4 regions of the Lysinibacillus sp. FSL M8-0355 genome follow, and region 3 is predicted to be linked to each of the others. Evidence: a T-box and tRNA genes for the amino acid it is inferred to sense, from the RefSeq annotation. Region 3 holds a T-box; the other regions hold tRNA genes.
What was found. The T-box of region 3 lies ahead of argS (arginine--tRNA ligase). A T-box ahead of a tRNA ligase gene usually reads a tRNA of that ligase, here a tRNA-Arg.
Positions count from the first base shown of each region.

Region 1: it encodes a tRNA-Arg, which carries the amino acid that the T-box ahead of argS (arginine--tRNA ligase) is inferred to sense. The anticodon was not compared.
Region 2: it encodes a tRNA-Arg, which carries the amino acid that the T-box ahead of argS (arginine--tRNA ligase) is inferred to sense. The anticodon was not compared.
Region 4: it encodes a tRNA-Arg, which carries the amino acid that the T-box ahead of argS (arginine--tRNA ligase) is inferred to sense. The anticodon was not compared.

Region 1 covers NZ_JBBPAI010000001.1:253,638-258,487, reverse strand. The annotation lists gene MKY46_RS01250 (nitric oxide synthase oxygenase) at 1-933, opposite strand, end outside; tRNA gene MKY46_RS01245 (tRNA-Glu) at 1,252-1,323, opposite strand; tRNA gene MKY46_RS01240 (tRNA-Asn) at 1,325-1,401, opposite strand; tRNA gene MKY46_RS01235 (tRNA-Ile) at 1,409-1,482, opposite strand; tRNA gene MKY46_RS01230 (tRNA-Gly) at 1,487-1,560, opposite strand; tRNA gene MKY46_RS01225 (tRNA-Phe) at 1,567-1,642, opposite strand; tRNA gene MKY46_RS01220 (tRNA-Ser) at 1,647-1,739, opposite strand; tRNA gene MKY46_RS01215 (tRNA-Ala) at 1,753-1,828, opposite strand; tRNA gene MKY46_RS01210 (tRNA-Pro) at 1,844-1,920, opposite strand; tRNA gene MKY46_RS01205 (tRNA-Arg) at 1,936-2,012, opposite strand; tRNA gene MKY46_RS01200 (tRNA-Lys) at 2,032-2,104, opposite strand; tRNA gene MKY46_RS01195 (tRNA-Gln) at 2,119-2,193, opposite strand; tRNA gene MKY46_RS01190 (tRNA-His) at 2,203-2,278, opposite strand; tRNA gene MKY46_RS01185 (tRNA-Trp) at 2,326-2,399, opposite strand; tRNA gene MKY46_RS01180 (tRNA-Tyr) at 2,404-2,487, opposite strand; tRNA gene MKY46_RS01175 (tRNA-Thr) at 2,495-2,570, opposite strand; tRNA gene MKY46_RS01170 (tRNA-Asp) at 2,580-2,655, opposite strand; tRNA gene MKY46_RS01165 (tRNA-Met) at 2,659-2,733, opposite strand; tRNA gene MKY46_RS01160 (tRNA-Val) at 2,760-2,835, opposite strand; rRNA gene rrf (5S ribosomal RNA) at 2,847-2,962, opposite strand; rRNA gene MKY46_RS01150 (23S ribosomal RNA) at 3,029-4,850, opposite strand, start outside.
Region 2 covers NZ_JBBPAI010000001.1:3,711,697-3,716,546, reverse strand. The annotation lists rRNA gene MKY46_RS18195 (23S ribosomal RNA) at 1-1,310, shown strand, start outside; rRNA gene rrf (5S ribosomal RNA) at 1,501-1,616, shown strand; tRNA gene MKY46_RS18185 (tRNA-Val) at 1,627-1,702, shown strand; tRNA gene MKY46_RS18180 (tRNA-Thr) at 1,706-1,781, shown strand; tRNA gene MKY46_RS18175 (tRNA-Lys) at 1,788-1,863, shown strand; tRNA gene MKY46_RS18170 (tRNA-Leu) at 1,881-1,965, shown strand; tRNA gene MKY46_RS18165 (tRNA-Gly) at 2,001-2,075, shown strand; tRNA gene MKY46_RS18160 (tRNA-Leu) at 2,081-2,169, shown strand; tRNA gene MKY46_RS18155 (tRNA-Arg) at 2,178-2,254, shown strand; tRNA gene MKY46_RS18150 (tRNA-Pro) at 2,262-2,338, shown strand; tRNA gene MKY46_RS18145 (tRNA-Ala) at 2,355-2,430, shown strand; tRNA gene MKY46_RS18140 (tRNA-Met) at 2,461-2,534, shown strand; tRNA gene MKY46_RS18135 (tRNA-Ile) at 2,542-2,618, shown strand; tRNA gene MKY46_RS18130 (tRNA-Ser) at 2,634-2,726, shown strand; tRNA gene MKY46_RS18125 (tRNA-Met) at 2,780-2,854, shown strand; tRNA gene MKY46_RS18120 (tRNA-Asp) at 2,858-2,933, shown strand; tRNA gene MKY46_RS18115 (tRNA-Phe) at 2,991-3,066, shown strand; tRNA gene MKY46_RS18110 (tRNA-Gly) at 3,072-3,145, shown strand; tRNA gene MKY46_RS18105 (tRNA-Ile) at 3,147-3,220, shown strand; tRNA gene MKY46_RS18100 (tRNA-Asn) at 3,228-3,304, shown strand; tRNA gene MKY46_RS18095 (tRNA-Ser) at 3,314-3,404, shown strand; tRNA gene MKY46_RS18090 (tRNA-Glu) at 3,407-3,478, shown strand; gene MKY46_RS18085 (VOC family protein) at 3,539-3,955, opposite strand; gene nadA (quinolinate synthase NadA) at 4,153-4,850, opposite strand, start outside.
Region 3 covers NZ_JBBPAI010000001.1:2,366,302-2,371,151, reverse strand. The annotation lists gene MKY46_RS11660 (MFS transporter) at 1-509, opposite strand, end outside; gene argS (arginine--tRNA ligase) at 661-2,334, opposite strand; T-box leader at 2,379-2,597, opposite strand; gene MKY46_RS11650 (ArsR/SmtB family transcription factor) at 2,711-3,010, shown strand; gene MKY46_RS11645 (MFS transporter) at 3,149-4,339, shown strand; gene MKY46_RS11640 (FAD-dependent oxidoreductase) at 4,506-4,850, opposite strand, start outside.
Region 4 covers NZ_JBBPAI010000001.1:3,703,175-3,708,024, forward strand. The annotation lists gene MKY46_RS17955 (diaminopropionate ammonia-lyase) at 778-1,980, opposite strand; tRNA gene MKY46_RS17960 (tRNA-Glu) at 2,241-2,312, opposite strand; tRNA gene MKY46_RS17965 (tRNA-Ser) at 2,315-2,405, opposite strand; tRNA gene MKY46_RS17970 (tRNA-Asn) at 2,415-2,491, opposite strand; tRNA gene MKY46_RS17975 (tRNA-Ile) at 2,499-2,572, opposite strand; tRNA gene MKY46_RS17980 (tRNA-Gly) at 2,574-2,647, opposite strand; tRNA gene MKY46_RS17985 (tRNA-Phe) at 2,653-2,728, opposite strand; tRNA gene MKY46_RS17990 (tRNA-Asp) at 2,786-2,861, opposite strand; tRNA gene MKY46_RS17995 (tRNA-Met) at 2,865-2,939, opposite strand; tRNA gene MKY46_RS18000 (tRNA-Ser) at 2,993-3,085, opposite strand; tRNA gene MKY46_RS18005 (tRNA-Ile) at 3,101-3,177, opposite strand; tRNA gene MKY46_RS18010 (tRNA-Met) at 3,185-3,258, opposite strand; tRNA gene MKY46_RS18015 (tRNA-Ala) at 3,289-3,364, opposite strand; tRNA gene MKY46_RS18020 (tRNA-Pro) at 3,381-3,457, opposite strand; tRNA gene MKY46_RS18025 (tRNA-Arg) at 3,465-3,541, opposite strand; tRNA gene MKY46_RS18030 (tRNA-Leu) at 3,550-3,638, opposite strand; tRNA gene MKY46_RS18035 (tRNA-Gly) at 3,644-3,718, opposite strand; tRNA gene MKY46_RS18040 (tRNA-Leu) at 3,754-3,838, opposite strand; tRNA gene MKY46_RS18045 (tRNA-Lys) at 3,856-3,931, opposite strand; tRNA gene MKY46_RS18050 (tRNA-Thr) at 3,938-4,013, opposite strand; tRNA gene MKY46_RS18055 (tRNA-Val) at 4,017-4,092, opposite strand; rRNA gene rrf (5S ribosomal RNA) at 4,103-4,218, opposite strand; gene MKY46_RS18065 (cysteine desulfurase family protein) at 4,556-4,850, opposite strand, start outside.

The DNA.
Region 1 (4,850 bases), 2.1 Mb from region 3:
GCCTGTAACGTCTCGTCCTGCTGATTCCTCTGCTTCTTCAAACAATTTAAACTGCTGAGCAGCTGTATGATGATCGACAATGCTCACGCCTTGTTCTTTAAAAGAATGAAGGACAGCAATATTAAGTTCCACTAATGCACGATCACGCCAAAGTGAAGCTTGCTTGGTTGTATCAAGATTAAAAACCTCCGCAATAGCTGGTAGCATATTATAACGGTCATGATCTGCTAAATTACGTGCACCGATTTCTGTCCCCATATACCAGCCATTAAAGGGTGCGGCTTGGAAATCAATGCCTGCCATTTGAAAACGCATACTTGAAATTATGGGTACAGCATACCATTTCATTCCTAATTTCTCTACATCCACTGACTCTGGATGACGAATTGGCACCTCTAAAATATATTCTACAGGAATTGTAAACAGCTGCGGAGCTCGCTCATCTACTTGTATAACAAGAGGTAACACATCGAATGGTGTCCTCTCACTTTTCCAACCTAACGATTCACATACTTTAGTAAAAACAATAGAATGTGCATCACCAATAACGCCAGCTTCCGTTTCATAGCCTGCATAACGAATTAGCTGATGATTCCATATACGCACTCTGTTCGAAGCAAATACTGTTATTGTTGGACGGATTTTTCCACTATTTGTTGCATAATCGATATGCTCCAGTAGTTTTTGAAAAATATCCTGTTCATCTAAAACGGCACGTGCATCTACTACATGCAATGATTGCCAAAACAGACGACCAATACATTTGTTACTATTACGCCACGCCACCCGTGCACCAAAAGCTAGCTCCTCTGTTGTTGGGTCGTACTCACCTGCATTCTTAATCTGTTGTAATCTATTCGCTAACCAACGCTCTGATTCATCTTGTTCTGTCTGATATAAACTTAAAAATTGCTGGATCTCCTGTATATTCATTTCGATTCCTCCACTTATCCTCATATTAGAGGAACAAAACGACAAGCACCACGAAAATAGCTATAAAAAAACATACATATTGCATATATGAAATAGTTTGTTCAAATTTATAATGAATCGAATCATGATTAGAAGATATTGTGAATGAAGAAGGAAAAGAGGTGGGCGACATCTTATAGAAAGGAGAAACAAAATATTAGTCATGTAAAAAAGCTACTGAACCATTGATAGCGGATTCGTAGCTTTCACTCTTTACTAATGTATCATTTATTGATAAAAGAAAAAGCATGTAACACAATATTTGTGCTACATGCTTGATGACCCGTACGGGATTCGAACCCGTGTTACCGCCGTGAAAGGGCGGTGTCTTAACCACTTGACCAACGGGCCGTGGCTCCGAAGGCAGGACTCGAACCTGCGACAACCTGATTAACAGTCAGGTGCTACTACCAACTGAGCTACTTCGGAATAATGATGGGCCTAAATGGACTCGAACCATCGACCTCACGCTTATCAGGCGTGCGCTCTAACCAGCTGAGCTATAGGCCCATTTTGGAGCGGGTGATGAGAATCGAACTCACGACATCAGCTTGGAAGGCTGAGGTTTTACCATTAAACTACACCCGCAAATAATGGTGGGTCAGGACGGAATCGAACCGCCGACACTTAGAGCTTCAATCTAATGCTCTACCAACTGAGCTACTGACCCAAAATGGAGGAGGTAGAGGGATTCGAACCCCCGCGCGGTGTTACCCGCCTGTCGGTTTTCAAGACCGATCCCTTCAGCCAGACTTGGGTATACCTCCAAAAATATTGAACTGGTGGAGCCTAGCGGGATCGAACCGCTGACCTCCTGCGTGCAAGGCAGGCGCTCTCCCAGCTGAGCTAAGGCCCCATTTATCATAAAAAATGGTCGGAATGACAGGATTCGAACCTACGACCCCTTGGTCCCAAACCAAGTGCTCTACCAAGCTGAGCTACATTCCGAAAACATAAATTTATTGGCGCGCCCGACATGAGTCGAACCCATAACCTTCTGATCCGTAGTCAGACGCTCTATCCAATTGAGCTACGGGCGCAATATTCATTAAAAAACGATGAGCCATGAAGGACTCGAACCTTCGACCCTCTGATTAAAAGTCAGATGCTCTACCAACTGAGCTAATGGCTCGTAAAAAAGAAAAATGGCTGGGGTACTAGGATTCGAACCTAGGCATGACGGAATCAAAATCCGTTGCCTTACCGCTTGGCTATACCCCAATTTGAAAATGGGGCGACTGATGGGAATCGAACCCACGAATGTCGGAACCACAATCCGATGCGTTAACCACTTCGCCACAATCGCCACTATATAAATTATAACAGCTGTATATGAACGAGTACCTCAATACCTGGCAGGGGCAGTAGGAATCGAACCCACACCAAAGGTTTTGGAGACCTCTATTCTACCGTTGAACTATGCCCCTAAAATGGTGGAGGGGGACGGATTCGAACCGCCGAACCCTAAGGAGCGGATTTACAGTCCGCCGCGTTTAGCCACTTCGCTACCCCTCCAAGGGAATGGTGCCGGCGATAGGAGTCGAACCCACGACCTACTGATTACAAGTCAGTTGCTCTACCAACTGAGCTACACCGGCAAAAAAAAATGGCGGTCCCGACCGGGATCGAACCGGCGATCTCCTGCGTGACAGGCAGGCATGTTAACCGCTACACCACGGGACCATTTGGTTGCGGGGGCTGGATTTGAACCAACGACCTTCGGGTTATGAGCCCGACGAGCTACCACTGCTCCACCCCGCGATAATACTATACTGTTTTAAAAATAATGGTGGAGGATGACGGGCTCGAACCGCCGACCCTCTGCTTGTAAGGCAGATGCTCTCCCAACTGAGCTAATCCTCCACGAAAAATAAGCGAAGCGATGTCCTACTCTCACAGGGGGAAGCCCCCAACTACCATCGGCGCTAAAGAGCTTAACTTCCGTGTTCGGTATGGGAACGGGTGTGGCCTCTTTGCCATCATCACTTCACTTATTCAGTTGAAAGAGTTGTTCTTTCAAAACTGGATAAACGGTTCATTGAATGGTTCAAACGTTTTGGTTAAGTCCTCGATCGATTAGTATTCGTCAGCTCCATGTGTCACCACACTTCCACCTCGAACCTATCTACCTCATCGTCTTTGAGGGATCTTACTTACTTGCGTAATGGGAAATCTCATCTTGAGGGGGGCTTCATGCTTAGATGCTTTCAGCACTTATCCCGTCCACACATAGCTACCCAGCGATGCCTTTGGCAAGACAACTGGTACACCAGCGGTGTGTCCATCCCGGTCCTCTCGTACTAAGGACAGCTCCTCTCAAATTTCCTACGCCCACGACGGATAGGGACCGAACTGTCTCACGACGTTCTGAACCCAGCTCGCGTACCGCTTTAATGGGCGAACAGCCCAACCCTTGGGACCGACTACAGCCCCAGGATGCGATGAGCCGACATCGAGGTGCCAAACCTCCCCGTCGATGTGGACTCTTGGGGGAGATAAGCCTGTTATCCCCGGGGTAGCTTTTATCCGTTGAGCGATGGCCCTTCCATGCGGAACCACCGGATCACTAAGCCCGTCTTTCGACCCTGCTCGACTTGTAGGTCTCGCAGTCAAGCTCCCTTGTGCCTTTACACTCTACGAATGATTTCCAACCATTCTGAGGGAACCTTTGGGCGCCTCCGTTACCTTTTAGGAGGCGACCGCCCCAGTCAAACTGTCCGCCTGACACTGTCTCCTGCCCCGCTAAGGGGCATGGGTTAGAATTTCAATACAACCAGGGTAGTATCCCACCGACGCCTCCTTCGAAGCTGGCGCTCCGAGATCTCTGGCTCCTACCTATCCTGTACAAGTTGTACCAAAATTCAATATCAGGCTACAGTAAAGCTCCACGGGGTCTTTCCGTCCTGTCGCGGGTAACCTGCATCTTCACAGGTACTATAATTTCACCGAGTCTCTCGTTGAGACAGTGCCCAGATCGTTACGCCTTTCGTGCGGGTCGGAACTTACCCGACAAGGAATTTCGCTACCTTAGGACCGTTATAGTTACGGCCGCCGTTTACTGGGGCTTCAATTCGCAGCTTCGCTTGCGCTAACCACTCCTCTTAACCTTCCAGCACCGGGCAGGCGTCAGCCCCTATACGTCACCTTACGGTTTTGCAGAGACCTGTGTTTTTGCTAAACAGTCGCCTGGGCCTATTCACTGCGGCTCTCATGCGCTTGCACGCTCAAGAGCACCCCTTCTCCCGAAGTTACGGGGTCATTTTGCCGAGTTCCTTAACGAGAGTTCTCTCGCACACCTTAGGATTCTCTCCTCGACTACCTGTGTCGGTTTGCGGTACGGGCACCTCTCACCTCGATAGAGGCTTTTCTTGGCAGTGTGAAATCAGGAACTTCGTCCATACGGACTCGCCATCACAGCTCAACGTTACAGTGTGCGGATTTGCCTACACACACGCCTTACTGCTTGGACGCGCATAACCAACAGCGCGCTTACCCTATCCTACTGCGTCCCCCCATTTCTCAAACGGTGAGGAGGTGGTACAGGAATATCAACCTGTTGTCCATCGCCTACGCCTATCGGCCTCGGCTTAGGTCCCGACTAACCCTGAGCGGACGAGCCTTCCTCAGGAAACCTTAGTCATACGGTGGACGGGATTCTCACCCGTCTTTCGCTACTCATACCGGCATTCTCACTTCTAAGCGCTCCACCAGTCCTTCCGGTCTGACTTCAACGCACTTAGAACGCTCTCCTACCACTGACATCGTAGATGTCAATCCACAGCTTCGGTGAATCGTTTAGCCCCGATACATTTTCGGCGCAGCGTCACTCGACCAGTGAGCTATTACGCACTCTTTAAATGATGGCTGCTTCTAAGCCA
Region 2 (4,850 bases), 1.3 Mb from region 3:
AAAGCCTCTATCGAGGTGAGAGGTGCCCGTACCGCAAACCGACACAGGTAGTCGAGGAGAGAATCCTAAGGTGTGCGAGAGAACTCTCGTTAAGGAACTCGGCAAAATGACCCCGTAACTTCGGGAGAAGGGGTGCTCTTGAGCGTGCAAGCGCATGAGAGCCGCAGTGAATAGGCCCAGGCGACTGTTTAGCAAAAACACAGGTCTCTGCAAAACCGTAAGGTGACGTATAGGGGCTGACGCCTGCCCGGTGCTGGAAGGTTAAGAGGAGTGGTTAGCGCAAGCGAAGCTGCGAATTGAAGCCCCAGTAAACGGCGGCCGTAACTATAACGGTCCTAAGGTAGCGAAATTCCTTGTCGGGTAAGTTCCGACCCGCACGAAAGGCGTAACGATCTGGGCACTGTCTCAACGAGAGACTCGGTGAAATTATAGTACCTGTGAAGATGCAGGTTACCCGCGACAGGACGGAAAGACCCCGTGGAGCTTTACTGTAGCCTGATATTGAATTTTGGTACAACTTGTACAGGATAGGTAGGAGCCAGAGATCTCGGAGCGCCAGCTTCGAAGGAGGCGTCGGTGGGATACTACCCTGGTTGTATTGAAATTCTAACCCATGCCCCTTAGCGGGGCAGGAGACAGTGTCAGGCGGACAGTTTGACTGGGGCGGTCGCCTCCTAAAAGGTAACGGAGGCGCCCAAAGGTTCCCTCAGAATGGTTGGAAATCATTCGTAGAGTGTAAAGGCACAAGGGAGCTTGACTGCGAGACCTACAAGTCGAGCAGGGTCGAAAGACGGGCTTAGTGATCCGGTGGTTCCGCATGGAAGGGCCATCGCTCAACGGATAAAAGCTACCCCGGGGATAACAGGCTTATCTCCCCCAAGAGTCCACATCGACGGGGAGGTTTGGCACCTCGATGTCGGCTCATCGCATCCTGGGGCTGTAGTCGGTCCCAAGGGTTGGGCTGTTCGCCCATTAAAGCGGTACGCGAGCTGGGTTCAGAACGTCGTGAGACAGTTCGGTCCCTATCCGTCGTGGGCGTAGGAAATTTGAGAGGAGCTGTCCTTAGTACGAGAGGACCGGGATGGACACACCGCTGGTGTACCAGTTGTCTTGCCAAAGGCATCGCTGGGTAGCTATGTGTGGACGGGATAAGTGCTGAAAGCATCTAAGCATGAAGCCCCCCTCAAGATGAGATTTCCCATTACGCAAGTAAGTAAGATCCCTCAAAGACGATGAGGTAGATAGGTTCGAGGTGGAAGTGTGGTGACACATGGAGCTGACGAATACTAATCGATCGAGGACTTAACCAAAATGTTTGAACCATTCAATGAACCGTTTATCCAGTTTTGAAAGAACAAAACTTTCAATAAAAAAAGAGCTTCAAGACACAAGTAGAACAAGGAAGCAAACGAGTGATTGAAGGAGCGTACTTCTGTACGTGACTGATTGAACGAGAGCAGCTGACGCAGTAATACGCCGTGTATTGAAGGTCGACCATAGTCTAGTGATGATGGCAAAGAGGTCACACCCGTTCCCATACCGAACACGGAAGTTAAGCTCTTTAGCGCCGATGGTAGTTGGGGGCTTCCCCCTGTGAGAGTAGGACGTCGCTAGGCATAATACCCAGGAGGATTAGCTCAGCTGGGAGAGCATCTGCCTTACAAGCAGAGGGTCGGCGGTTCGAGCCCGTCATCCTCCACCATATGCCGGTTTAGCTCAGCAGGTAGAGCAACTGACTTGTAATCAGTAGGTCGTGGGTTCGATTCCTATAGCCGGCACCATTTTTAGAGCCATTAGCTCAGTTGGTAGAGCATCTGACTTTTAATCAGAGGGTCGAAGGTTCGAGTCCTTCATGGCTCACCATTTTTAAATAATAATAAGCGGGTGTGGCGGAATTGGCAGACGCACTAGACTTAGGATCTAGCGCCGCAAGGCGTGGGGGTTCGACTCCCTTCACCCGCACCATTATTTCATTGCCAGATAAAAAAACTTATGCACATGCGGAAGTAGTTCAGTGGTAGAACACCACCTTGCCAAGGTGGGGGTCGCGAGTTCGAACCTCGTCTTCCGCTCCAAATGTGCCGGGGTGGCGGAACTGGCAGACGCACAGGACTTAAAATCCTGCGGTAGGTGACTACCGTACCGGTTCGATTCCGGTCCTCGGCACCATTTTTAATGCGCCCGTAGCTCAATTGGATAGAGCGTCTGACTACGGATCAGAAGGTTATGGGTTCGACTCCTGTCGGGCGCGCCAAAAAGAACGGGAAGTAGCTCAGCTTGGTAGAGCACTTGGTTTGGGACCAAGGGGTCGCAGGTTCGAATCCTGTCTTCCCGACCATTTCCAAAGAAATTATGGGGCCTTAGCTCAGCTGGGAGAGCGCCTGCCTTGCACGCAGGAGGTCAGCGGTTCGATCCCGCTAGGCTCCACCACCATAATAAATTAACCAGTATAAAGATCCTGGCGGCGTAGCTCAGCTGGCTAGAGCGTACGGTTCATACCCGTAAGGTCGGGGGTTCGATCCCCTCTGCCGCCATCTTAAAGGACCTTTAGCTCAGTTGGTTAGAGCAGACGGCTCATAACCGTCCGGTCGCAGGTTCGAGTCCTGCAAGGTCCACCATTTATATATTGCAACGGAGGTATACCCAAGTCTGGCTGAAGGGATCGGTCTTGAAAACCGACAGGCGGGTAACACCGCGCGGGGGTTCGAATCCCTCTACCTCCTCCAGTTTTAAATCTTTATAAATGGTGCTTTAAAAACTCGAAACAGTATAAAATTATCGCGGGGTGGAGCAGTGGTAGCTCGTCGGGCTCATAACCCGAAGGTCGTTGGTTCAAATCCGGCCCCCGCAACCAAATGGTCCCGTGGTGTAGCGGTTAACATGCCTGCCTGTCACGCAGGAGATCGCCGGTTCGATCCCGGTCGGGACCGCCATTATTTTCATAAGAAGATATGATAAGCAAAAGAAAATAAGCTTAGCATGGACGAAATGGGTCAGTAGCTCAGTTGGTAGAGCATTAGATTGAAGCTCTAAGTGTCGGCGGTTCGATTCCGTCCTGACCCACCATTTATGCGGGTGTAGTTTAATGGTAAAACCTCAGCCTTCCAAGCTGATGTCGTGGGTTCGATTCCCATCACCCGCTCCAAGGGCCTATAGCTCAGCTGGTTAGAGCGCACGCCTGATAAGCGTGAGGTCGATGGTTCGAGTCCATTTAGGCCCATTATTATTCCGAAGTAGCTCAGTTGGTAGTAGCACCTGACTGTTAATCAGGTTGTCGCAGGTTCGAGTCCTGCCTTCGGAGCCATTTTTATGTGGGGAAGTACTCAAGAGGCTGAAGAGGCGCCCCTGCTAAGGGTGTAGGTCGGGTAACCGGCGCGAGGGTTCAAATCCCTCCTTCTCCGCCATTGGCCCGTTGGTCAAGTGGTTAAGACACCGCCCTTTCACGGCGGTAACACGGGTTCGAATCCCGTACGGGTCATACTAAAAAACAGTAAATGCATACGCATCTACTGTTTTTTCATATTCATAGATATAAATATCACTCTTGATTCAATGCATTTTCATCCATATAAACTACTTCCCAGATATGCCCATCTACATCCTGAAATCCCCAGCCATACATAAACCCATGATCTTGGGGTTCACTATAAGATTTACCACCGGAGGCCAGTGCCTTATTTACTAATTGATCTACTTGCTCTCGATTTTCAGCAGATAGACATAAAATTGCTTCTGCAGACGTAGTAGTATTTGTAATTTCCTTCTTACTAAACCCTTTGAATCGTTCTTCCACCATCATTAATGCGAAGATATTTTCACTAATAATCATTGAGGCTGTAGTCTCATCGCTAAATTGTTGATTGAACTCAAAACCTAGTTCCTTAAAGAAGTTGATGGATTTGTTTAGATCTTTCACTGGTAAATTGATAAAAATATTTTTCGATTGAAAAGCCATTTATTTTCACCTCCAAATCGACAGTAGCATAGAGCATAAAGCCATGTCAATTTCAGCAATAGATGGATATTCTTTGATTGGATCAATGATGATGCATTTGAAAATGGCAGTTGTTTAAGCTATTCAAAATAGATGTTATATGAACATAAAAAGCAGAGACGTTTTTTTACACCATCTCTGCTTTTAAAGCAACCTAATTATCCTCGTGCTAGCATTCTTTCGAGAGAGCTAAGTGCTTCAGCTGTAGTATATTCATCTACTTGGATACGGTTATGTGGTTGCCCCTGCTCAATACTTTCTAAGCTCCACAACAGATGGGGAAGGTCAATGCGATTCATTGTTAAGCAAGGACAAAAATTTTCATTTAAAGAGATAATATGTTTATCTAGATGCTGCTTCATTATGCGATTGACAAGGTTCATTTCTGTTCCAATAGCCCATGCCGATCCGCTTGGTGCACGATTGATTGTCTCAATGATGTATTTTGTGGAACCTGCATCATCGGCAGCTGCTACAACTTCACGACTGCATTCAGGGTGAACAATAATTTGCATAGTTGGATGTTCTTTGCGAACAACCTCCGTATGGTGAACCGTAAATCCTTCATGTACAGAGCAATGACCTTTCCATAGAATAACCTGAATGTTCTCAAGCGGCTCATTTGTTTCAAGCATATTCTTATGGGGATTCCAAACAGCCATATTTTTAAGTGGAATACCTAAATCATAGGCAGTATTTCTTCCTAAATGTTGGTCAGGTAAAAAGAAAATACGCTGTTTTTGTGTAAATGCCCATTGAACAAGCTCCTTAGCATTCGATGAAGTGACACAGGCACCACCATGTCTTCCCGTAAAGGCTTTAATGGCAGCAGTTGAATTGACATAAGTTAGCGGGA
Region 3 (4,850 bases):
AGAGCGACGGTCCAGCTATTGCCGAAAATTTGATAAAATGTCACCGTTAAGGCCGCACTTAATGTAGCACCTACGCCAATGCCGAAGGAATAAATGCCAATCACAGTCGTAAAACGCTGTGGAAACTTTTTCTTAATAAAGGCATTTAAAATAGGACCAATCATCGCAATAGCTAAGCCTGCTGCAAAGCTTGTCACAATGAGCAAAGCGTAGCTTTCTTGTAAAAGGCGTAGTCCATTGGCAAGGACGAGAATAGCCACTAAAAATGTTATGGCGGATTTCGTGCCAACCTTTCGCTGAAGCGGTACAGCCAAAGGTGCAAATAAACCCATACAAAAAACGGGGATGGATGTCAGAAAACTCATACTTGTATTGGAGACATGTAAGGATGTCATCAGTACATTATAAAGTGGGCCAATCCCTGTTACTGCAGGTCTCATATTGAGTGCAACAAAAAATATACTGATGACCACTAGTATAAGTGAAAGGGTCCATTGTTTTTTTGCCATTTGTTCAATATCCTCTCTACTGCCACTCAACATTCATTGCTGAAAGAGTTTGTTTATTTATTCCTCTCTCCTTTTACCATGTTTTCGATAGACGGTCAATCTTGGGACAGTTTCTTGAAAATGGCTGTTTTTTATCTTGATTCAGTAGATGTCACATATTTTCAGGTAATTCAATGCCCAATAAGGCGAATGATTCTTTTAAGACAATCGCAACACATGAACAAAGTGCTAGACGTGACGCTTGATATTCATCATCCGCTAATATTTTCTGTTGGGCATAATATTTATTCAATAAACGGGCCAATTGTAAGGCATATTTCGCTATTTGGGACGGGTCAGCCTGATCAAAAGACGTAGCTACCACTTTCGGAAACTGCTCCAGTAATAAAACAATTGGCCAAGCCTGCTCTCCTAATGGCTGGAAGGTCATCACTTCAGCTGGGGCGTTTGCTTTTTCTAAAATGGAGCAAAGACGGGCATACGTATACTGTACATAAGGACCTGTTTCACCTTCAAAATTCATCATTTGCTCGATCGAAAATTCAATATCATTGAGGCGATGGTATTTCAAATCATTAAATATAACTGCGCCAACCCCAACTTGCTGGGCTACTCGCTCCTTGTTAGGAAGATGGGGATTTTTCTCTTCGATATTACGCTTCGCCGTCGCAATGGCCTCTGCTAGCACATCTGCTAATAACACCACTTTGCCTTTACGGGTCGACATTTTTTTGCCATCCTTGAGCATCATCCCAAATGGGACGTGCTGTAGATTTTTGGCCCAAGCATAGCCCATTTTTTCGATGACTTGAAAAAGTTGTTTAAAATGGAGGGATTGCTCATTGCCAACAACGTAGAAAATCTTTTCTGGCTGGTAATGCTGTTGGCGATACAGGGCAGCAGCTAAATCGCGTGTCGCATAAAGCGTGGCTCCATCTGTTTTCGTCATTAAGCATGGGGGCATTTCCTCCATCTCCACAACATACGCCCCATCTGATTCCACTAGGAGCCCTTTTTCTTGTAGTTCTGTCACAACAGGCATCATTTTGTCATTGTAAAAGGCTTCTCCTGTAAAAGCATCAAAGTGAATTCCTAGCAACTCGTATATTGATTGAAATTCTACTAATGATACATCTCGGAACCATTGCCATAATGCCAGTGCCTCTGCATCGCCATCCTCCAACGCTTTAAAGGCGGCACGTGCCTGTTCAATCAGTGCTGGGTCTTGCTCTGCCTCTTCATGAAACTGCACATAAATCTTTAATAGCTCCTCAATTGGTGACGCTGTAATGGCTTGCTTATCACCCCAATATTGATAAGCCACAATAAGCTTACCGAACTGTGTACCCCAGTCCCCTAAATGATTGATGCGAATCGCTTGATAACCATTTTTTTCTGCCATATTGGCTAAAGCATTCCCAATGACTGTTGAACGTAAATGCCCCATCGAGAATGGCTTCGCAATATTAGGAGATGAAAAATCTAGGACGACAGCTCCCATCCCCGTTTGATTAGTTCCATATGATTGTTTTGCTTGCATGATGTTGCTTAGCACTTGTTGCGTCACTTTTTGTTGATCTAGAAAAATATTGACATAGCCTCCAACAGCTTGCACACGCTGGATATTGTCATTGTTTAATTGACTTGCTATATCCGCTGCAATAGTTTGTGGTGACTTTTTCCATCTTTTTGCTAAGGTAAAACAAGGAAATGCCACGTCCCCTAGCTCCGAGCTTTTTGGTTTTTCTAATAATGACGCAATATCATCTGCTGTTAATTGATGATTTACTACTTCTGCCATACTTTCAGCGATTTTTTTATTCATCTTGATCCTCCTCCTGTCCAAATAAAAAAGCCCCCGTCTCTAAAATTAGAGACGAGAGCATCATAATCCCGTGGTACCACTCTAGTTGCCATTTAATATGACCACTTTCCATTGTTAACGAGGTGACGCCCCGCTATTCTCTACTACTTGTTCGAGAATCTTCTCCAAAGTGCGCTTCATTCATGGGTTCTGCATTAGGCTCACACCAACCCTAACTCGCTTGCCAGTTGTCCATCAATTACTCTCTTCTTCATCGAATTTTTCTATGATTTTGACATATATTACAGGACTTCCTTATTGGCGTCAACCATTTTTTAAATATAATGTTGGTACTTAGCAATTGACATATCGAGATAATTCGATATATTATTGCGATATGGAACCAATTGAAATTTTCAAAGCGTTATCAAACGAGACTAGGCTAAACATCTTACAGTGGCTGAAGGAACCTGAGGAACATTTCCCAAAAGTGAGTATCGAAGGAGGCGTATGTGTTGGTGATATTCAGGAGAAAGCTAAAACTTCTCAATCAACCGTTTCTCACTACTTAAATATGATGCAAAAGGCTGGACTTCTCGAATCTTTTCGTCATGGTCAATGGACATATTATAAATTAAAAGAAGAAACGATTCATCAAATTGCCTCGTTTCTTGTATCAGATACCCAAAATGATTAAAATTGGGTTTCTGTTTAAAATGCCATATCGATTATTCACGATAAATAGATACGTTACAGTTATTAGGTTTCGTATACATTTGCACAATACATCGAAATTTCTCGATATATTGATATAAAGGAGTGATGTTTTTTGATTATGAATAAAGAAAATGCATTTAGCAATAAACATAAAATTTTAGCCTTCACATTAACCTTATTAACGTTTGTCATGGGAACAAGTGAATTTGTTATTGTAGGATTATTAACGGAGGTCTCTACAGATTTAAGTATACCAATTGCCACAGCTGGTTCCTTGATTTCTGGATTTGCTATCGCCTATGCGATTGGTACACCCATCTTAACCGGTTTTGTTAGTAGATTTGCAAAATATCCACTCATGTTAGTATTGATTTCCCTCTTTATACTTGGAAATATTGTAAGTGCCCTCTCTAGTTCCTATGGTATTTTAATAACTTCCAGAGTTGTTACGGCTGTTGTCAGCGGCGTACTTACAGCATTAGCCATGTCCATAGCGAATGATAGTATGCCAAAAGAAAAAAGATCCTCTATCATTGCTTTCATATTTGTGGGCTTTACCATTGCCAACGTCATGGGTGTACCTCTAGGAACAATGGTTGGACAATGGAGTAATTGGCACATGACATTTTGGTTAACGGCAGCTTTAGGCGGGATTGCCTTTATCATCAGCATGTTTGTGCTACCTCGAAATATCAAAGCAACAAAAAGTTCACTATCAGAGCAATTAAGTTTATTTAAGCAACCTAAAATCATTCTAGCATTCTTCATTCCTGTTTTTACGATTGCTGGAACATACACAATCTATACTTTTATTACGCCCATTTTACAACAAAAACTTGGTATTGAAACGAAATACATAGGTATTGTTCTCTTAATCTATGGCTTCTTTTCAATCTTTAGTAATCTTTTAGCTGGCAAGATTGCTCAGCATAACGGTTTAGGTAGATTGCGCTATACGTTCATTATTCAGGCCATTATCTTATTTACTCTGTATTTTACGATGTCCTCTATGTGGTTAGGGCTACTGACTATTATGTTAATGGCTGTCATGCTATATGCTGTTAATGCAACTGTCCAACTCTACTTCATGGATTTAGCTGAAAGATATTCTCCCTCTGCAAAAGACTTTGCATCCTCATTAACCCCTGTTGCTGTTAATGTGGGGATTGCATTAGGTTCTGCAATAGGAGGATTTGTCGTAGCTTCTGGCAGTCTAGACAAACTTTCGTGGGCTGGTGGAATCTTAGCGCTCATAGCCTCAGTGTTAACATTCATGAGCTATAGATTAAATCAAAAGGATCAAATTTAATACTTCCGTTTAACACTATATGTAAAGGTTGCTTGAAACAAAAGGAGATCTCTGACTGAGTGAGGCTGCCCATAGTGGAAATCAACGGCTTTATATTATTGTAAAATAAAAAAACTGTAGGCAAACGCTCAAATTTTTCGAGCTTGTCTACAGTCTGAAACATTCCTCAAGAAGAGGAATGCTTCTTTTCTACATAATGAATGACATCAGCCATGATGGCGTACATCTCTTTTAATTTTAATTTCTTATTGTCTGAAATTTTCTTTGCTACTTTTTCAGTGACAATTCCTTTTTCCTTTAATGTATCCCAGCTAGTCGCATTGGATTCACCAATGAGGACGTCAGCCAAATATTGAGCCATCTCATCACGTTCAATGGCTTCTTCGCCATTATTATAAACTTTATTGATGACAATTTCGAGCTGATCACTCATACCTGCTGCACTTTCTCCACCAGCTCGTAGCATACTCTCTTTTAACATTTTAGCAAACTTTATTTTTGTCGCCTGGCT
Region 4 (4,850 bases), 1.3 Mb from region 3:
ATAAAAAATATTAATCGAACTATAATCAGCCTTTCAGAATATATAATTTCATAAAAATCTATAATCCGAGTTTTTATAAGCCGATATGAATAATAAATATTTCACAGGAACGTGATAGGATGAAGTGCCCAAATTGTCACCATAAGAGTCATACAAAACAAGTACTAACTTTGCCTTCTCCATCCCTCTTTACAGTATGCTTGACCAATTTGGATGGATTGCTAAGCCACTTTCAGCAAATGAAGTTCGTGCTGTTGCGAATGTTTATGAAAACAGTCAACTATCTATTATTGAAACAGAATCCACTAACGAAGCAGACGCTATACTAGCTGGTCAATTCGTGTAAGCATTCCGTTTGTATTATGAGATGGCACTCAATGAGGGTGATTTTTATTGGATTGCTGATATGCTTGCACTTGGCAGTTCAGCTTATCAAGAATTAGAGAATGAAATTACATATTACTTCTATTTAAAACAATGGGGTATTAGATGTACAATTTTCAAATGGTCAATACTATGTGGATATGAACGAAACGTGTGATTTTTATGATGCATAAGAAAATTATCAATTCTATGATTGCTATAAGACCTATACTGTTACAATAGATGATTATGGTGCTTTTAAAATTGCCCATATTACTATTCACTAATAAGGTCTTTTACAATCGTAAAATAAGCAAGGAAAAAATAAACTATCGCGAGATACTCTTATTTCGCAATAGTTCGTTTCTTCTGCATTGTTTTGGTAGTTTAAAAATGATCCAGCTATCTTACTGTTCATTGATTCGCATATTTCCCATGCCACACTATGTGATGATAATTCTTTTTATCTGTGTCACCCTCTGTATTAATAAACAACACCCTCGCATGTTCGTCTAGCTGTAGGTCGAGTATTAAATCTTTGTAGTGTTCATTAGTCATTAATTCATAAAAGCAACCAAACGGAGCCGCTCCTGATTCTCCTGCTATAATACGTGAGTCTGAAGCCAATGGATTTGCAAGAACGCGCATTCCTGTTGCTGCTATTTCTTCCCCACAGGAGATGCTTATTTTTATATGGGCTTTTAAAAGTTGCCAAGCCTGTGGATTAGGTTCACCGCAAGCAAGGCCTGCCATTATGGTTTTCATCTCTCCACCAACAGTTACATATTGCTCAGTACCTGCCTTAAAGCTCTCATAATAACAATTAGCAACATGTGGCTCAACTAACACAAATGTAATATCCTGCTCATAATATTGTTGTAAAAAAGCTACTACTGCCCCTGCAAATGACCCAACACCAGCTTGTAAAAATACATGTGTCGGAGCTTGCTGCATCTGTTCAACGATTTCATGTACAAGTGTTGTGTAGCCTTGCATAATCCATAATGGTATTTCTTCGTAGCCATCCCACATCGTATCCTGAATCAGGACCCAGCCATTTTCTTGTGCTAGCTGCGAGGTATAACGCACGGTTTCATCATAATTCATTGTCGTTATTTCAGCATAGGCTCCTTCTTTTTTAATATGCTGTAAACGTTCATCGGCACTGCCAGCTGGCATATATATTCGCGCTTGATACCCTAGTTCACGAGCCGCCCATGCCACACCACGACCATGGTTACCATCTGTTGTTGAAATAAAGGTTAAATTTCCTACCTGCGCTTTTACTTCTGATGATTTTAATTGTTCAAACGATAGTTCCTCTATATTTTTCTGGAGTCTATTGGCAACATACTGCGCAATTGCATAAACTCCGCCTAATACTTTAAATGCGTTTAAGCCAAATCGATAGGATTCGTCTTTTACCAAGATTTTTTCTACACCCATCCATGAAGCAAGTGAATCAAGATGATGGAGAGGTGTCTTTTCAAATTGCTCATATGTACGTAGGAATTGCCCCACTTTCTTTACTTGTTCCAATGTAAAATATGGCAGTAAAGCTGTTCCTTCATTTGCTTTGTCCAGCTGATTGTGCACCCACTTTAATTTTTCATTCATTCCTATCCCTCCTCTATCATTAGCTTAGTCCATCTAGCTCCAAAATACAAAATTATACAATACAGAACTTACATTTGTCTAAGTTCCTTGTTATGCGTTTATGATCCCCTACGGAAAAGAGAGAAAAATTTCTTAACTTCCTATATAATTAACAAGCCTTCACAGATTCGATGTTCTGTGAAGGCTTCATTTTTATAGTAACTATGTTATCAAATCAATTAAAAAGTGCAGTAGATGTAATTCATCTACTGCACTTAGTATGACCCGTACGGGATTCGAACCCGTGTTACCGCCGTGAAAGGGCGGTGTCTTAACCACTTGACCAACGGGCCAATGGCGGAGAAGGAGGGATTTGAACCCTCGCGCCGGTTACCCGACCTACACCCTTAGCAGGGGCGCCTCTTCAGCCTCTTGAGTACTTCCCCACATAAAAATGGCTCCGAAGGCAGGACTCGAACCTGCGACAACCTGATTAACAGTCAGGTGCTACTACCAACTGAGCTACTTCGGAATAATAATGGGCCTAAATGGACTCGAACCATCGACCTCACGCTTATCAGGCGTGCGCTCTAACCAGCTGAGCTATAGGCCCTTGGAGCGGGTGATGGGAATCGAACCCACGACATCAGCTTGGAAGGCTGAGGTTTTACCATTAAACTACACCCGCATAAATGGTGGGTCAGGACGGAATCGAACCGCCGACACTTAGAGCTTCAATCTAATGCTCTACCAACTGAGCTACTGACCCATTTCGTCCATGCTAAGCTTATTTTCTTTTGCTTATCATATCTTCTTATGAAAATAATGGCGGTCCCGACCGGGATCGAACCGGCGATCTCCTGCGTGACAGGCAGGCATGTTAACCGCTACACCACGGGACCATTTGGTTGCGGGGGCCGGATTTGAACCAACGACCTTCGGGTTATGAGCCCGACGAGCTACCACTGCTCCACCCCGCGATAATTTTATACTGTTTCGAGTTTTTAAAGCACCATTTATAAAGATTTAAAACTGGAGGAGGTAGAGGGATTCGAACCCCCGCGCGGTGTTACCCGCCTGTCGGTTTTCAAGACCGATCCCTTCAGCCAGACTTGGGTATACCTCCGTTGCAATATATAAATGGTGGACCTTGCAGGACTCGAACCTGCGACCGGACGGTTATGAGCCGTCTGCTCTAACCAACTGAGCTAAAGGTCCTTTAAGATGGCGGCAGAGGGGATCGAACCCCCGACCTTACGGGTATGAACCGTACGCTCTAGCCAGCTGAGCTACGCCGCCAGGATCTTTATACTGGTTAATTTATTATGGTGGTGGAGCCTAGCGGGATCGAACCGCTGACCTCCTGCGTGCAAGGCAGGCGCTCTCCCAGCTGAGCTAAGGCCCCATAATTTCTTTGGAAATGGTCGGGAAGACAGGATTCGAACCTGCGACCCCTTGGTCCCAAACCAAGTGCTCTACCAAGCTGAGCTACTTCCCGTTCTTTTTGGCGCGCCCGACAGGAGTCGAACCCATAACCTTCTGATCCGTAGTCAGACGCTCTATCCAATTGAGCTACGGGCGCATTAAAAATGGTGCCGAGGACCGGAATCGAACCGGTACGGTAGTCACCTACCGCAGGATTTTAAGTCCTGTGCGTCTGCCAGTTCCGCCACCCCGGCACATTTGGAGCGGAAGACGAGGTTCGAACTCGCGACCCCCACCTTGGCAAGGTGGTGTTCTACCACTGAACTACTTCCGCATGTGCATAAGTTTTTTTATCTGGCAATGAAATAATGGTGCGGGTGAAGGGAGTCGAACCCCCACGCCTTGCGGCGCTAGATCCTAAGTCTAGTGCGTCTGCCAATTCCGCCACACCCGCTTATTATTATTTAAAAATGGTGAGCCATGAAGGACTCGAACCTTCGACCCTCTGATTAAAAGTCAGATGCTCTACCAACTGAGCTAATGGCTCTAAAAATGGTGCCGGCTATAGGAATCGAACCCACGACCTACTGATTACAAGTCAGTTGCTCTACCTGCTGAGCTAAACCGGCATATGGTGGAGGATGACGGGCTCGAACCGCCGACCCTCTGCTTGTAAGGCAGATGCTCTCCCAGCTGAGCTAATCCTCCTGGGTACTATGCCTAGCGACGTCCTACTCTCACAGGGGGAAGCCCCCAACTACCATCGGCGCTAAAGAGCTTAACTTCCGTGTTCGGTATGGGAACGGGTGTGACCTCTTTGCCATCATCACTAGACTTGCACATGGATGTGCTGGCTTCTGCGTTGCAACATGGATGTTGCGTTCTTAGCAGAAGTTTCTTTATGTATCTTGTTTTGAAGTTGTTTACCTGTCCTTCAAGACAAGAATTATTGTATAACGTTTTCTCACATTGTGCAATACTTTTTTATAAAAAAAAGAAATTATTACTTTTTGAAGTTATTTTTGCTAAGTAAGAGAAAATATTGCCCTGCAAAATATTATAACAATTGTTGTTTCAAAAGAAAACAATTATTTTATTTCACCTATTTTCTTAGCTTATAATCTATTTCAAAACAAGGAAAGGGTATAGAAAACCCTTCACTTGTTATTCATTAAATAGTTAAAAGCTCTTGTTTTAATCTTAGAATTTCTTCAAATGTTGTGGAAGCTCCAAAAGATAGTCTAAAAAATTGGCGTGCTGCTTCCAAAGAGTAACCCATTGATAAAATAGCTTTCGTTCCAGATTCACTATGAATATCACATGCACTCCCCGTCGAAATACAGATTCCTGCCTCATTTAACTTTAAAAGAACATATTGCCCCTCTATTTTATCCATCATTACGCCACAAATATTAGGCAATTGTTGGTTACATTCTATTAATTGGCATGTTTCAGGCAAATTGTTC